Regions from separate parts of the Mesorhizobium sp. WSM3864 genome, predicted to be linked through region 2. Evidence: predicted binding sites of a transcription regulator. Region 2 holds the regulator's gene; the other holds the start of a gene.

Region 1 (7,401 bases), on a different contig from region 2:
TGGTCGAAGAGATCGAACGGACGCGAGCCCGGCACGAAGGCAAGCGCGCTGTATTCGTGCCGACCCTCGGCGCGGAAGTGGATGGTGGCGGCCGGCTCGTCATACTGGCCGGCGATGCTGCGGTAGAAGTCGGTATATTCCTCGGGCTTTATGTCGCTCTTCGGCCTCACCCAGAGCGCCGTGCCGTCGGCGATATCGCGCGGCTCGGCGCCCGGCTTCTCAACAAGCGTGATCGGCACCGGCACGTGGCCGGACTGCGACTTCGCCAGCCCTTCGAGCCGGTAAGGCGTGGTGTAGGAACTCGCATCGTCCATCAGATGCAGCACGACGCGCGTGCCGCGCCTGGGAGCTGCCGCAAGCGGCACGGGAGCGATCTCGTAGGTGCCCTTGCCGTCGGAAGACCAGCGCCAGGCTTCCTCGCTGCCGGCCTGCCGGCTGATGACATCGACATGATCGGCCACCATGAAAGCGGAGTAGAAGCCGACGCCGAACTGGCCGATGAGTTGCGAGTCCTCAGTCGCCTTGCCGGCCTCGACGCGCTCGATGAAGGCACGGGTGCCGGAGCGTGCGATGGTGCCCAGAGCCTCGGCCATCTCCTCGCGGCCCATGCCGATGCCGTTGTCCTCGACGGCAAGCTGCTTGTTGTCGGGGTCCGCCGAAATGGTGATGCGCGGCTTTGCGTCTTCGCCCAGCAGCTCGGGACGGGTGATCGCTTCGAAGCGCAGCTTCTCGCACGCGTCCGCGCCGTTGGAGATCAGCTCGCGCAGGAAGACGTCCCGGTCCGAATAGACCGAATGCACCATCATGTGCAGCAGCCGCGAGACATCCGCCTCGAATGTCCTGGTTTCCGTCGTCTTGGTATCCGTCGTCATTCAGAATCTTCCCACATAGTAACTCTGGCCCGTCGCGCCGCGGCGTGTCGAAGCTGCCAATCTCCGCCGATGAGGGGAGATGTCCGACAGGACAAAGGGGGCGCGTCCCGCCAGCCGATCTGTCGCGGAGTGCTTTCTCGCTTTTCCGGTTCTTGTCAATTCAGAAGGGTGCCGTTTCCCTCGCGCTCCCTTTTGCCCTGCCGACCAATCTCCCCCGATTGAACCCTGTCGGGGGAGATTGGCTGTGTCGGCGCCGCGCCTCCCCAGCGTCCTAGAAGTCCATGCCGGCGCCGGCGGGCATGGCGGGTGCCGCTTCCTTCTTCGGCTTCTCGGCGACCATCGCCTCGGTGGTGACGAGCAGGCCGGCGATCGAGGCTGCATCCTGCAGCGCGGTGCGCACGACCTTGGCCGGATCGATAACGCCCTGGCTGAAAAGATCGCCATATTCGCCGGTCTGGGCGTTCCAGCCATAGGCGAAATCGGTCTTCTCGCGCAGCTTGCCGACGATGATCGAGCCTTCCGCCCCGCTGTTCTCGGCGATCTGACGCGCCGGCGCCTCGATGGCGCGCCGCACGATGTCGACGCCGTATCTCTGGTCGGGGTTGTCGGCAGCCACCGCGTCGAGCGCATTGGCGGCCCTGAGCAGCGCCACGCCGCCGCCCGGAAGAATGCCTTCCTCGACCGCCGCGCGCGTCGCATGCATGGCATCGTCGACGCGGTCCTTGCGCTCCCTGACCTCGACCTCCGTCGAACCGCCGACGCGGATCACAGCCACGCCGCCGGCGAGCTTGGCCAGACGCTCCTGCAGCTTCTCGCGATCGTAGTCCGAGGTGGTCTCCTCGATTTGCGCCTTGATCTGCGCGACGCGGCCCTGGATCTCCTCCTTCTTGCCGGCGCCATCGACGATCGTGGTGTTCTCCTTCTCGACCACCACTTTCTTGGTGCGGCCGAGCATCTCCAGCGTGACGTTCTCAAGCTTGATGCCGAGATCCTCGCTGATAGCGGTGCCGCCGGTGAGGATGGCGATGTCCTCCAGCATGGCCTTGCGGCGGTCGCCGAAGCCCGGAGCCTTGACGGCCGCAACCTTCAGGCCGCCGCGCAGCTTGTTGACCACCAGCGTCGCGAGCGCCTCGCCCTCGACATCCTCCGCGATGATGAGCAGGGGCTTCGCCGACTGAACCACCGCCTCCAGAACCGGCAGCAGCGCCTGCAGGTTGGAAAGCTTCTTCTCGTGGATCAGCACATAGGGCTCTTCGAGCTCGACGCGCATCTTATCCTGATTGGTGATGAAGTAAGGCGAGAGATAACCGCGATCGAACTGCATGCCTTCGACCACTTCCAGCTCGGTGTCGGCGGTCTTGGCTTCCTCGACGGTGATGACGCCCTCGTTGCCGACCTTCTGCATCGCCTCAGCAAGGAAACGGCCGATCTCGGCATCACCATTGGCGGAAATCGTGCCGACCTGGGCGATCTCGTCATTTCTGGTCACCTTGCGGGCGTTGGTCTTCAACTCCTGAACAATAGCCTCGACGGCTTTGTCGATGCCGCGCTTCAGATCCATGGGATTCATGCCGGCGGCAACGGCCTTGGCACCTTCCCTGACGATGGCCTGGGCGAGAACGGTCGCGGTGGTCGTGCCATCGCCGGCGATATCGCTAGTTTTCGAGGCGACCTCGCGCACCATCTGCGCGCCCATGTTCTCGAACTTGTCCTCGAGCTCGATCTCCTTGGCGACAGTGACGCCGTCCTTGGTGATGCGCGGAGCGCCGAACGACTTGTCGATGACGACATTGCGGCCCTTAGGGCCGAGGGTGACTTTCACCGCGTCGGCGAGAATATTGACGCCGCGCAACATGCGGTCGCGGGCGTCGGAATGGAATTTCACTTCCTTGGCAGCCATTGGAACACTCCTTCAGCAGGCAGCTTTCATTCACCGGATCGGGTGGGCCGGTTCAAGCCGCTTTTCCCAACGCCGATGTCTGCTCGACCACACCCATCACGTCGCTTTCCTTCATGATGAGCAGGTCTTCACCGTTGAGCTTGATCTCGGTGCCGGACCACTTGCCGAACAGGATGCGGTCGCCGACTTTGACGTCGAGGGGAATGAGCTTGCCGCTCTCGTCGCGCGCGCCGGAACCGACGGCGATGATCTCGCCTTCCTGCGGCTTCTCCTTCGCCGTGTCCGGGATGATGATGCCGCCGGCCGTCTTCTCCTCGGCCTCGACGCGGCGGACCAGAACGCGGTCATGCAATGGATGGAACTTCATATCGTTCTCCTTCGGGACAAACAGATTTTGAGAGGTTCCTCCACTCCGGACCGGAAGGACCGGAGCGGGGCTCGCGATCCTTTCGGCCTCGCGCATGTGGATGTGGTTTTGCACGCGCCGGTTTCAAGAGGCCGCAAGAAATTTTTTGGCACTCGCAACAGCCGAGTGCTAGCGCCGTGAAAACAAAGGTAAATTATGCAGCTTTGACGGGCGCGCCCCGGACCTCTTGACGGCAAAGGAATCAATTCCCAAATCGAGCCTGCCGGCGCCTGAAGTGGCCGGCAAGGTCAAGGAGCGCCGCTGCCTTGGCGCTCCTCGTATCTATGTTGCTCAATGGAGGATGTAGCTATGAGAACCAGTTTCGACTTTTCTCCCCTGTTCCGGTCGAGCATCGGCTTCGATCGAATGCTGAACGCGCTCGAGACCGCAAGCCGCATCGAAACCGCTGACAACTGGCCGCCCTACGATATCGCCAAGAGCGGCGAGGACGACTACCGCATCACCATGGCCCTGGCAGGCTTCAGCCAGGACGAACTGGCCATTACCCAGGAGCAGAACATGCTGATGGTTTCTGGCCAAAAGGCAGGCGAGGATAACGGCGAGTACCTGCATCGCGGCATTGCCGGCCGCGCATTCCAGCGTCGCTTCGAGCTTGCCGATCACGTCAAGGTCGTCGATGCGAGCCTCGTCAACGGCCTGCTGACAATCGACCTCAAACGCGAGATCCCGGAAGAAATGAAGCCGCGCCGGATCGAGATCACGGCGGACAAATCATCGCCAAAGGCCGCGACAAAGAAAATCGAGGCCGACAACAAGGCGGCCTGAGCCTTCTCGCCGCGCTTTGCGCCAAGCGCCGGGTGATGTTCCCGGCGCTTCCTTGTCTTCCGGATGAACAGAAAGGAGGAAAAAATGAGTGTTCGTGATCTGATTCCCTGGGGCCGAAACAATGGCAACCAGGTTCCAAGTGTCTTCCGCGACGGCGAACGCGATCCTTTCCTGTCGCTGCATCGCGAGGTGAATCGGCTGTTCGACGACGTCTTCCGGGGTTTCGGTTCCGGCTTGCCATCCCTAGGCGGCGTATCAGCCTTTGGTGCCGGCTGGCCGAGCGTTGAGATCTCCGACAACGAGAAGGAGATCAAGGTGGCGGCCGAAGTCCCGGGCCTGGACGAGAAGGACATCGAGGTGCTGCTTGATGATGGCGTGCTGACGCTGAAGGGTGAAAAGCGCTCCGAGACGGAGGACAAGGAGCGGCAGTTCTCCGAGCGCGTCTATGGCCGCTTCGAGCGTCGCATCCCGCTGGGCTACGAGATCGAAGAAGACAAGATCGATGCCCGCTTCAAGAACGGCGTGCTGACGGTAATGCTGCCCAAGACCGCGAAGGCGCAGTCGCAGGCCAAGCGTATCGAAATCAAGAGCTGATGTCTCAGTGCAGGGGTTGGACCGACCGGTCCGGCCCCTGCGGCATGACGGAACTCTCGTGGCTAGATGGAACGGCCAACGCTGGCGTGGGTGCTGGCTGGAGCGTGGAACGGCTCCCTTTCCAAACGAGTGATCCGCTCGCAGCGGGCGCAAGAGGCTCGCTTGCGGCTCGATGACGTGCGGCCGACGCAGGCCATTCTAACCGTTTACCGCGCTGAGCGCAGATGCCGCTGACGGAACACCGCGCAAGCCTCTGGAAATCCGCGATAACCTTAATTCCTTCCTTCTTTTGGTCAGGCTTCCCGTACGGAACGTTAAGGGCTAGATTAGCAATTCGTTAAGTAATACGGCGGGTGTGAGCGTAAGAGGTGTGCCGTTATGAATTTCAAATCCCTGATCAAACGGGCCGAGGACGTAGACAAGGAATTTCAAGAGCTCCAGTCGGATCTGGCAGAGGCTTTCGAAGAATGTCTTTCGGCTGACGAAGAGACCTCCCCGGGATACGATTCTGCCGCCGACCTGGCGGCAAGCGAGGAGGAACCGCCGGGCGAGACTCAGTCCGAGGCTTCCGCCTCCCGGCTGACGCCGCACACCCAGACACGGTTGGCCGCCTTGGAAGCCGTTTCCGGACTCTTCCGCGACGGACAGGGTCATCTGGAGGAGATCGGGTCAAGGCTGGCCGAGATCGCCACAGCGCACCACATGACGCGCGATATCCTGAACGCCCTGCATCGCGATGCGCTGCGCGCCAATGAGCTGGAGCTGGAGAACGCCGCTCTGGGCTCCGAACACAAGGCCTTGTCGGAACAATTGCTTGACGCTACGCGCAAGCAGCGCGAACGCGACGGCGCGGCCGAGGCCTGGCAGCAGCGCGAGGCAAGTCTCGTCCAGGACAGGGAGTCGCTGCGCGAGGCGCTTGCAGCGGTGCGGCTCGAAATGGTCGAGATGGGCAATGAGAGCGCCAGGCGCGAGGCTGAGTTCGGTGAGATCGTCAAGACCCTGACGGCCAAGACCGTCGAAGCCGACAGGCGCGCTGTCGAGAACAAGCTGCTGCGCGAGAAGCAGGTCGGGCTTTCGATCGAGCTGGAGCAGGCGCAAAAGCGCGAGGCCGAGGCCCGGCACAAATTCGACGAGTTCGCGGCGACCCACGCCAACGAAGCCACGCGCGTTGCCGAACTGATGGCCCAGCTCGGTAGCCACGAGAAGGAGGAGGCCCGGCTGCAGAAATCATTGGAGACGACGCAGGCCAAGCTTGCCGAGGTAACCGAAGCCGCCCGCATTGCCGAAAGCGATGGCGCGGCGGAGCTTGCGCGGAGCCGGGCGGAGCTGCGCGGCTTGCGCTCCGAAATCCAGGAGCTGCAATCGCGGCTCGAGCAGGCCTCCATCGACAAGACCGATGCGGTCGCCGAGGCGACAGGACTGAGGGCGCAGTTGAATGACGCCGTGACCGAGCGGCAGATCGCGGAAGAGAAGCTTGCCGTTCTCAGGAACGAGAGCGAATTGGACAAGAAGAATTTGTCGGTGATCAGCACCAATCTCTCGCAGCTATCGCTGCAGCAGGCGTCGGAGCAGATCCAGCTCGATATCCAGAAACAGGAATGCGAGGACCTGCGCGCCGAGGTCGAGACGCTGAATGCCCGCATCAAGGAGCTGCTGCCTTATGAGCGGCTGCACAGGGTGACCGACGCCCGGGCTCGGCAGGATGTTGTGCCCGTGACGAATGGGCATGTCACCAACGGGCATATCGTGGAGCCGGCGCGACCCACCGCGAGGCGCCGGCGCAACATGAGAGCCGCCGCGAGCTGAGGGAAGGGTGTAGCCGGCTCAGCGCTTCACCGCTCTGGGCCTACTTCCCGGTCATCCGGTCAGCAAGCTGCTGGGCCTCGGCAAGCAGTGCCGGGAAGCCCGGATCGCCCGGCAGGCGCTCGCCCATGCAGGCGCGATAATCGCCGTCGCCTTTTTCCCAGGCGGCGTTGGCGGAATCATAGGCCTGCTGGTCCTTCAGGTCCGAGTTCTGATAGGCCTGCTGAAATTTCTGGGCAGCCGCGTCGGCCGCGGTCCAAAGCGCCTCGCAGGCCGCGATCTTCGGCACGGGCGGGGACGCGGGCGCCTCGGCGATCAGGACGCGGTCGCCCTTTACCACCGCGACGACGACCTGCTGGTCGTAGATCGGTCCGACATCCTGCGTCCAGCCGCCGAGCCGCGCGACGGCGATATCGGCGCCTTCGGGCTTCTTCAGTGAAAAGTCGAGCGTCTTCACGAATGCGGCGTCGCTGCCGATCGCCTGCGTATAGAAGGCGTCTAGCTTGAGCGCCTCGTCGATGCCGCCGGGCAGCCGGAGGCCTTCATCGTCCTCGTCAGCCTTGGACCGCAGCCAGCGCTCGACCAGCCCGCGGGTCGTCGCGACGATGCTCGGGCCGGCATCGCTCTTGGCGTAGCGCAGCCCGTCCAGCATGCCGAAGCCAATATCGGAGGCGCTCAGGCTCTGCAGATTGATCGTGCCGGTTGCCGGAAAATCCTTGACCGAAAGCGGACCCAGAATGGCGGAAAGACGCTTTTCCAGATCGGCCAGCGCCTTGGTGTTGGCGCCATCGAGCGTCTCCACTTCCGCGTTCGAGCTCTCCTGCGCCGCGATGTCGGAAATAGCCTTGTCGCGCGCGGCGATATAGTCGTCCTCCGGCGAGGCCGCGAAAACCACGCCGCTCGCCAGCGCGAACAAAAACGCCCAGACCAGCCGCATTCTATAACCCCAATTCAAACCAAAGCCTTTGTGGCCTTCGCCTGACTTGGCGGCTTTTGCGTGGCGGAATCCCGAGGAGAACCCGAATTTAATATCCCGCCTT
Region 2 (7,401 bases):
ATTTCCGCGATAGCCGCCTCCTTGACCACCTGCACGCTATCGGCGTCGGCCGTGTAGCGGTGGGGGTAATAGAGCCTCAGGATCGCCGGATAGAGCGCCGACGACATGAAGGCCATCCAGCGCAGGAAATCGGCGCGCGCCGGCGAGCCCGCTTGCGGCGCCAGATGCGCTTCTGGATGACGCTCGGCGAGCAGGATGCAGATCGCCGCCGATTCGGTCATCGAACGACCGTCGGGCAATGTCAGCGCCGGCACCTGGTTCAACGGGCTGATGGCGAGGAAAGCCGGATCGGGCGGATCCTTCTTCGGCACGTCGATCTGCCGGAAAGGCGCGCCGGCCATGGCCAGGGCCGCCTCGACGACGAAGCCGCCGCTGCCGGGACGCGTGTAAAGCTTGTACATAAAATCCTCCCGCCGGCCGATTCGAGGCCGGCGGCGATTTGAACCGGAAGCGGCGCCTTCCTCAAGCCGGGCTCCGCTTGCCACAGACGCTTTTTGAGCGATCCAGCTTGCATCATCCCGGGAGCGCCGCTGGCCGCAAGCTCTTGAGATTGGCTGTGGCGTTCCCGACTTCGTCATCCGCGGGCGGAGCAAGGAGCAAAGCGACGCGCGCAGACCCGAGGATCCATGCCGCGACGTCTCCACGTCACAAGCTTTGCGGGTCTTTCTGCGGAGGAACAGCGGCTCCGTTAATCTCGGATAAGACGGGTGGTATCCATTCTGGACCGTGGCATTTCCTGGCCACGGTCACGGCGTGGATGCCAGGATCGACGCGACGGAGCTTCGCTCCTGCTTCGCCCTGGGACTACGACCGTGAGGGGCTGAAGACATTCCTCGAGCTATGAGCGCCTAGGCCCCCAGCCCGTCGAACAGGATCGTCGAGAGATAGCGCTCGGCGAAGGACGGAATGACGACGACGAGGTTCTTGTCCTTGTTTTCCGGCCGCGAGCCGACGACGATCGCCGCCTGCAGCGCGGCACCCGACGATATGCCGACCGGCACGCCTTCGAGGCGGGCGACGAGGCGCGCATTGGCGACCGAATCCTCGTTCGAGACCCTGACGATCTCATCATAGATCGTGGTGTCGAGGATCTTGGGCGCGAAGCCGGCGCCGATGCCTTGAATCTTGTGCGGGCCGGGCTGGCCGCCGGAGAGCACCGGCGAGGCTTCCGGCTCGACTGCCACCACATGCAGCGAAGGCTTGCGCTTCTTCAGCACCTGGCCGACGCCGGTGATCGTGCCGCCGGTGCCGATGCCGGCGACGAAGATGTCGACCTCGCCATTGGTGTCGTTCCAGACCTCCTCCGCCGTGGTGCGGCGGTGGATTTCCGGATTGGCCGGGTTCTCGAACTGCTGCGGGATGATGGCGTTGGGCAGCGTCGCGGCAAGCTCGTCGGCCTTGGCGATGGCGCCCTTCATGCCTTTCGGGCCTTCGGTGAGCACCAATTCGGCACCGAGCAGCGCCAGCATCTTGCGACGTTCGACCGACATTGTCTCCGGCATGGTGAGGATCAGCTTGTAACCCTTGGCGGCGGCGGCGAAGGCCAGCGCGATGCCGGTGTTGCCGGAGGTCGGCTCGATCAGCGTGGTCTTGCCCGGCGCAATCTTGCCGGCCTCCTCCAGAGCCTCGATCATCGAGACCCCGATGCGGTCCTTGACCGAGGCGATCGGGTTGAAGAATTCGAGCTTGGCCAGCAGGTTGGCGACGATGCCCTTCTCCTTGGCGAATTTATCCAGCCGCACCAGCGGCGTGTCTCCAATCGTCTCGGTGATCGAGTTGAAGATGCGGCCGCGGCCGGGGACGCGCGCGGAGGTGACGGGCTTGTTCATTGGTTTCGCTCCCAAGGCAAAGGCATAGGCAAACAGAATAAGGCTTTCAGCCGCGCAAGATAGGCTGCTCGCCCAAAATTTCCGAGTGGGGCGATTGCTGAAAACCTCCCCGCGCCGGAAATGCATTTTTTGGATCGGCCCGTTTTGGGGACGCTTTCCCCGAAATGGGGGCCGGTTGAGAATGGGCCTTATTGACGGGCCGCGATGGCGGCTGCCGCTCCCATCATGAAGCCGGCGGCGGTGCGGTTCAGCACCTTCAGCGCGCGCGGCGACTTCAGGAACCAGCGCGCCTTGGCAGCCAGCGCCAGATAGGGGACCAGCACCACGAACAGGACGACGACGGTCAGCGCGACGAGGATACCGTAGTCGGCCGGCGTGATCGTCTTCAGATTGACGATGGTCGGCGTGATGGCGAGATAGAAGATCATCGTCTTCGGGTTGCCGAGCGTCACCGTCAGCCCGGCGATGAAGCTCGACGCCAGGCCGCTCTTGCTCTTCCGCGCCTCGACCGTTTCGGGCGAGATGCCGCTCGTCCAGAAGCGCCAGGCAAGGAAGGCGAGATAAGCGACGCCCGCCCATTTGATGGCGAGAAACACCATGCCGAAGGTCTGGGCGACGAAGGCGAGGCCAAGCACGACGGCGGTGAGGTAGGTAATGTCGCCGAGCATGAGACCGAACGACATAGCCAGCGACGAACGGAAGCCGGAGCCGAGCGCGCGGGCAACAAGCGCAGTCACGCCGGGGCCTGGAATGGCGGCGGCGACGCCGAGGGCGGCGCTGTAGGCGAGAAATCCTGTCAGTGTCATGGTTTGAACCCAACGCTATCCCGAGATCGGGATCCAGAGCGGCGGCCTCCTACCACGGCGTCGGGGCGGCGTTAATTGCCTTGCGGCCGGATTCGGTTGCACCAGCGCCGCTTCAGGACCGGCCGTCGCCGTAGGTGACGCGCCATATCGTGCCGTTTCCGTCCTCGGTCAGGATCAGCGATCCATCCTTCGCCACCGCGACACCGACCGGCCGGCCCCAGACCGCATCGTCCGCGATGACGAAGCCGGTGGCGAAATCCTCATACTCGCCGGTCGGCTTGCCGTCCTTGAACTTCAGCCGCACCACCTTGTAGCCGGTGCGGACATTGCGGTTCCACGAGCCGTGCAGGGTGACGAAGGCGTCGCCCTTATAGTCGGCCGGGAAGTTGCCGCCCTCGTAAAAGGCGATGTTGAGCGGCGCCGAATGTGCCTGGATCAGCACGTCCGGCACCGTGACCTTGCCGGCGAGATCGGGCCGCGCGCCTTTGTGGCGCGGATCCTCGTTGTCGCCGATATAGTACCAGGGCCAGCCATAGAAGGCTCCCTCCTTGACGGCAGTCGCATATTCGAAAGGCACGTTGTCGCCGAGCTCGTCGCGTTCGTTGACGACGCACCAGAGCGCGCCCGTGGCCGGCTGCACCGTCATGCCCGAGCAGTTGCGCAGGCCGGTGGCGACCATCCTGCGGTTCTTGCCGTCAGGATCGAAAGCGAGCACATCCGCTCGGCCTTCCTCCGCGCCCCAGGTAGCGCCGAGCGGTGCCGATCTCGCCCATTCTTCGACGCCGCCCTTCGGCCTCGCTCCCATGCCCTCCGCGGTATTCGAGCCCGAGCCGACCGAGAGATAGAGCGTTTTGCCGTCGGGCGAAAAGGCGATGTCGCGCGTCCAGTGATGGCTCGACGGGATGTCCGAGACGATCGTTTCGGGCTTGCCCGAAGCTTTGAGGTCGCCGTCGCGATAGGCAAAGCGGACGACGCTGTTGCTGTTGGCGACATAGACCCATTGCGGCTTGTCGCCCGGCGGATAGAAGGCGATGCCGTAGGGCCGGGTCAGGCCTTTGGCAAAGACCGACTTCTCGGCGGGCTTGGCGCTGCCTTCGGCCAGTCGATAGACGCGGACCTGGTTCGCCCTGCTGTCGGCGACGAAGAGATCGCCGTTCGGCGCCGTGCGCACGACACGCGGGCTGCTGATGCCCGAAGCCACCAGTTCGGCCGAAAAGCCGAGTGGGAGGGCTGGCGTGGCATCCTCGGGGCGATCGGTGACACCGCCGCCGTTCGAGGCGGATTCGGCGACATTCGGCTTCGGGAGATCGTCGGGCCTGATGAGGCGCCGCACGCCGGGCCGGTCGGCCTTCCAGTCACCGAAGGCCTTTTTGCCGGTGAGCAGGGGCTGGTCGGCCTGCTGCGCGACGGCGCCGGAGGCCAGGAACAAAGCGAGGGCGGCAAGGCCGGCAATGCGTATCATGCTGTTCTCCGTTATTCGCCAACGTGCATCAGCAACCAGACAGCGAATATCGGGCAGGCTTTCCAAAAGAGAAGCCGGGCATGCGGATTTTGACGGGAAACGCCGGCAGTTCAGCTCTCTTCGATATCCAGATCGTCGTCGAGCTGCTTTTCCAGCGCGACCAGATCGGCCGGCAGCGGCAGGCCCATGGCGCGCATTTCCCTGAGCTTCTCGCGCAGTAGCTCCTGGATCTCGTGATCGTCTTCCGGCTGGTTCACCATCTCCTCGAGCAGCAGGCTGATCTGGGCCTTGAACGATTCCAGCGCCATTTCCACCCTCCTTGCGACGTTTCCCGCTCGCCTACCTCAGCATGCGCGAAATCAACTGGGCCGTATAGTCGACCATCGGGACGATGCGGGCATAGTTCAATCGCGTCGGGCCGATGACGCCGAGCGCGCCGACGACGCGCGCATCCTTGTCGCGATAGGGCGCGACCACGAGCGACGAACCGGACAGCGAAAACAACTTGTTCTCCGAGCCGATGAAGATGCGCACGCCCGGACCTTCCTCGGCGAGGTCGAGGAGCTGCAGCAGTCCGTCCTGCGTTTCCAGATCCTCGAACAGATGGCGCAGCAATTCGAGATCGGCCTGGGCGGTGACGTTTTCCAGAAGATTGGCGCGGCCGCGCACGATGAGGCGCGCCGGCAGGCCGCTCTCGGCGCCGGCCCAGACCGCGAGGCCCTTCTCGACCAGTTCCTGCGACAGCGTGTCGAGAGCCGCCCTGGTCTCGTCCTTGATGCGCGCGATCTCGACCCGGGCCTCGGCCAGCGTGCGGCCGCGGATATGGGCGTTGAGGAAGTTCGAGGCCTCGTGCAGCTGCGAGACGGTGATACCGGCCGGCAGGTCGACAACGCGGTTCTCGACATCGCCGCTCTGCGACACGAGGACGGCGAGCGCCTTGGTGGGTTCCAACTGGATGAACTCGATGTGCTTCAGAGCCACCTCGTTCTTGGCGGCGAGCACCAGGCCGGCGCCGCGCGACATGCCGGAGAGCATCTGGCTGGCCTCTGTCAGCATATGCTCCAGCGTCGCGCCCGAGCCCGAGGCACGCACCTGCGCCTCGATGACGCGGCGCTCGTCGTCCGACAGATCGCCGAGCTCCATAAAGGCATCGACGAAGAAGCGCAGGCCGGTCTGGGTCGGCAGGCGCCCGGCCGAGATATGCGGCGCGTAGATCAGCCCCAGATGCTCGAGGTCGCTCATCACGTTGCGGATGGTGGCCGGTGACAGCGACGACGGCAGGATGCGCGACAGGCTGCGCGAGCCGACCGGCTCGCCGTCGCGCAGATAGGAATCGACAATCCGCCGGAAGATGTCGCGCGAGCGCATGTCGAGCGACTGAAGCACGGGCGGCTGCGATGCGGGATCGACTGCCTTGTTCATTCCAGCGAAAAACCTCCTATTGGAAGATATAGACTTAAGCCTCCCTGGCGCAACCCGGGCCATTTTCCCTTTGCGCGGAGTTTCCTTGGCGCCCTTTTCCTTTGCGCCATCCATCGCATGCGTCTACAAGCCGCCGACGAATCCAAAACGATAGGAAAGAAGGCCGAATGCGCCCCTCCAAACGCCAGCCCGACGAAATGCGCGCCATCTCCTTCGAGCGCGGCGTCTCCAAGCATGCCGAAGGCTCGTGCCTGGTGAAGTTCGGCGACACGCATGTGCTGTGCACGGCGAGCCTGGAGGAAAAGGTGCCGGCCTGGATGCGCAATTCCGGCAAGGGCTGGGTTACGGCCGAATACGGCATGCTGCCGCGCTCGACGGGCGAGCGGATGCGCCGCGAGGCCTCCGCCGGCAAGCAGGGTGGCCGCACGCTGGAGATCCAGCGGCTGATCGGTCGTTCGTTGCGCGCCGTTGTCGACCTGCAGGCGCTGGGCGAACAGCAGATCACCGTCGACTGCGACGTCATCCAGGCCGACGGCGGCACCCGCACCGCCTCGATCACCGGCGGCTGGGTGGCGCTATACGATTGCCTGCGCTGGATGGAAGCGCGCCAGATGGCCAGCGTTTCCAAGGTGCTCAAGGACCATGTCGCGGCGATCTCCTGCGGCATCCATGACGGACAGCCGGTCATCGATCTCGATTATCTCGAGGATTCCTCGGCCGGCACCGACGCCAATTTCGTCATGACCGGCAAGGGCGGCATCGTCGAGATCCAGGGCACGGCGGAAGGCGAGCCCTTCTCCGAAGAGCAGTTTTCGGCACTGATGGGACTGGCCAAGAAGGGTATTTCTCGGCTGGTCAGCCTGCAGCAGATGGCGGTGGCGTAGGTTTTCGAATGCCGAGCCTAGGCACCCCCCTCTGGCCTGCCGGCCATCTGCCCGACAGGGCAGAGGGGGGTGCTTCGTGACTCCCTCCGCGATTCTGGAATCAGCGCTCTACGTCACAGACCTAACCGCTGCCGAAGCCTTCTACCGCGACATCCTCGGCCTGGATCCGCTGGGCAAGGTCGAAGGCCGCCACGTCTTCTTCCGCTGCGGCAACGGCGTGCTGCTCATCTTCAATGCCGAGGCGACGAAAATTCCGCCGGCGCCCGACGCCAGGCTGAAGGTGCCGCCGCACGGCACGGTCGGCGAGGGGCATCTTTGCTTCACCGCGACTGCGGCCGAGATTGCCGAATGGCGCAAGCATCTGGCGGCCAAGAACATCGCCATCGAAAGCGATTTCGAGTGGCCGCAGGGCGGACATTCGATCTATATCCGCGACCCTTCGGGCAATTCGATCGAGTTCGCCGAACCAAGGATCTGGGGTCTCTGAATGCATTCTTTGAACGGACAAAAGATCGTCGTCGCCAGCCACAATGAAGGCAAGCTGCGCGAATTCGCCGACTTGATGGCCCCGTTCGGCTTCGAGGCGAAGTCGGCCAAGGATTACGGCCTCCCGGAACCGGACGAGACCGGCACGACCTTCGAGGAGAATGCCTATATCAAGGCCTATGCCGCCGCCAAGGCCACCGGCCTGCCGGCGCTGTCGGACGATTCGGGGCTCTGCGTCGACGCGCTCGACGGGGCGCCCGGCGTCTACACAGCCAACTGGGCCGAGACGGCGGACGGCACACGCGATTTCGGCATGGCCATGCAGCGCACCGAAGTGGCGTTGCAGGAGGTCGGCGCGACCGAGCCGGCGCAGCGCACCGGCCGTTTCGTCGCCGTCATCTGCCTCGCCTTTCCCGATGGCGAGGCCGAATATTACCGCGGCGAGGCCGAAGGCACGCTGGTCTGGCCGCCGCGCGGCACGCTCGGCTTCGGCTACGATCCGGTGTTCCTGC

Evidence for each region. Region 2 encodes HrcA, which represses chaperone genes, less so after heat shock. Its sites were predicted from a motif close to GTTAGCACTCNCNNNNNGNGAGTGCTAAC; they were not measured.
Region 1: a site for HrcA is predicted at 3,284-3,312, ahead of groES (co-chaperone GroES). Genes of this name have one in related genera too.

The regions. Positions count from the first base shown of each region.
Region 1 covers NZ_NSGD01000010.1:165,519-172,919, reverse strand. The annotation lists gene htpG (molecular chaperone HtpG) at 1-872, opposite strand, end outside; gene groL (chaperonin GroEL) at 1,144-2,772, opposite strand; gene groES (co-chaperone GroES) at 2,825-3,139, opposite strand; gene CK215_RS20985 (Hsp20 family protein) at 3,488-3,964, shown strand; gene CK215_RS20980 (Hsp20/alpha crystallin family protein) at 4,049-4,558, shown strand; gene CK215_RS20975 (hypothetical protein) at 4,937-6,364, shown strand; gene CK215_RS20970 (hypothetical protein) at 6,405-7,298, opposite strand.
Region 2 covers NZ_NSGD01000008.1:35,483-42,883, forward strand. The annotation lists gene CK215_RS17840 (glutathione S-transferase family protein) at 1-401, opposite strand, end outside; gene cysK (cysteine synthase A) at 849-1,829, opposite strand; gene CK215_RS17850 (LysE family translocator) at 2,018-2,635, opposite strand; gene CK215_RS17855 (sorbosone dehydrogenase family protein) at 2,748-4,097, opposite strand; gene CK215_RS17860 (hypothetical protein) at 4,208-4,405, opposite strand; gene hrcA (heat-inducible transcriptional repressor HrcA) at 4,437-5,519, opposite strand; gene rph (ribonuclease PH) at 5,687-6,403, shown strand; gene CK215_RS17875 (VOC family protein) at 6,480-6,890, shown strand; gene rdgB (RdgB/HAM1 family non-canonical purine NTP pyrophosphatase) at 6,891-7,401, shown strand, end outside.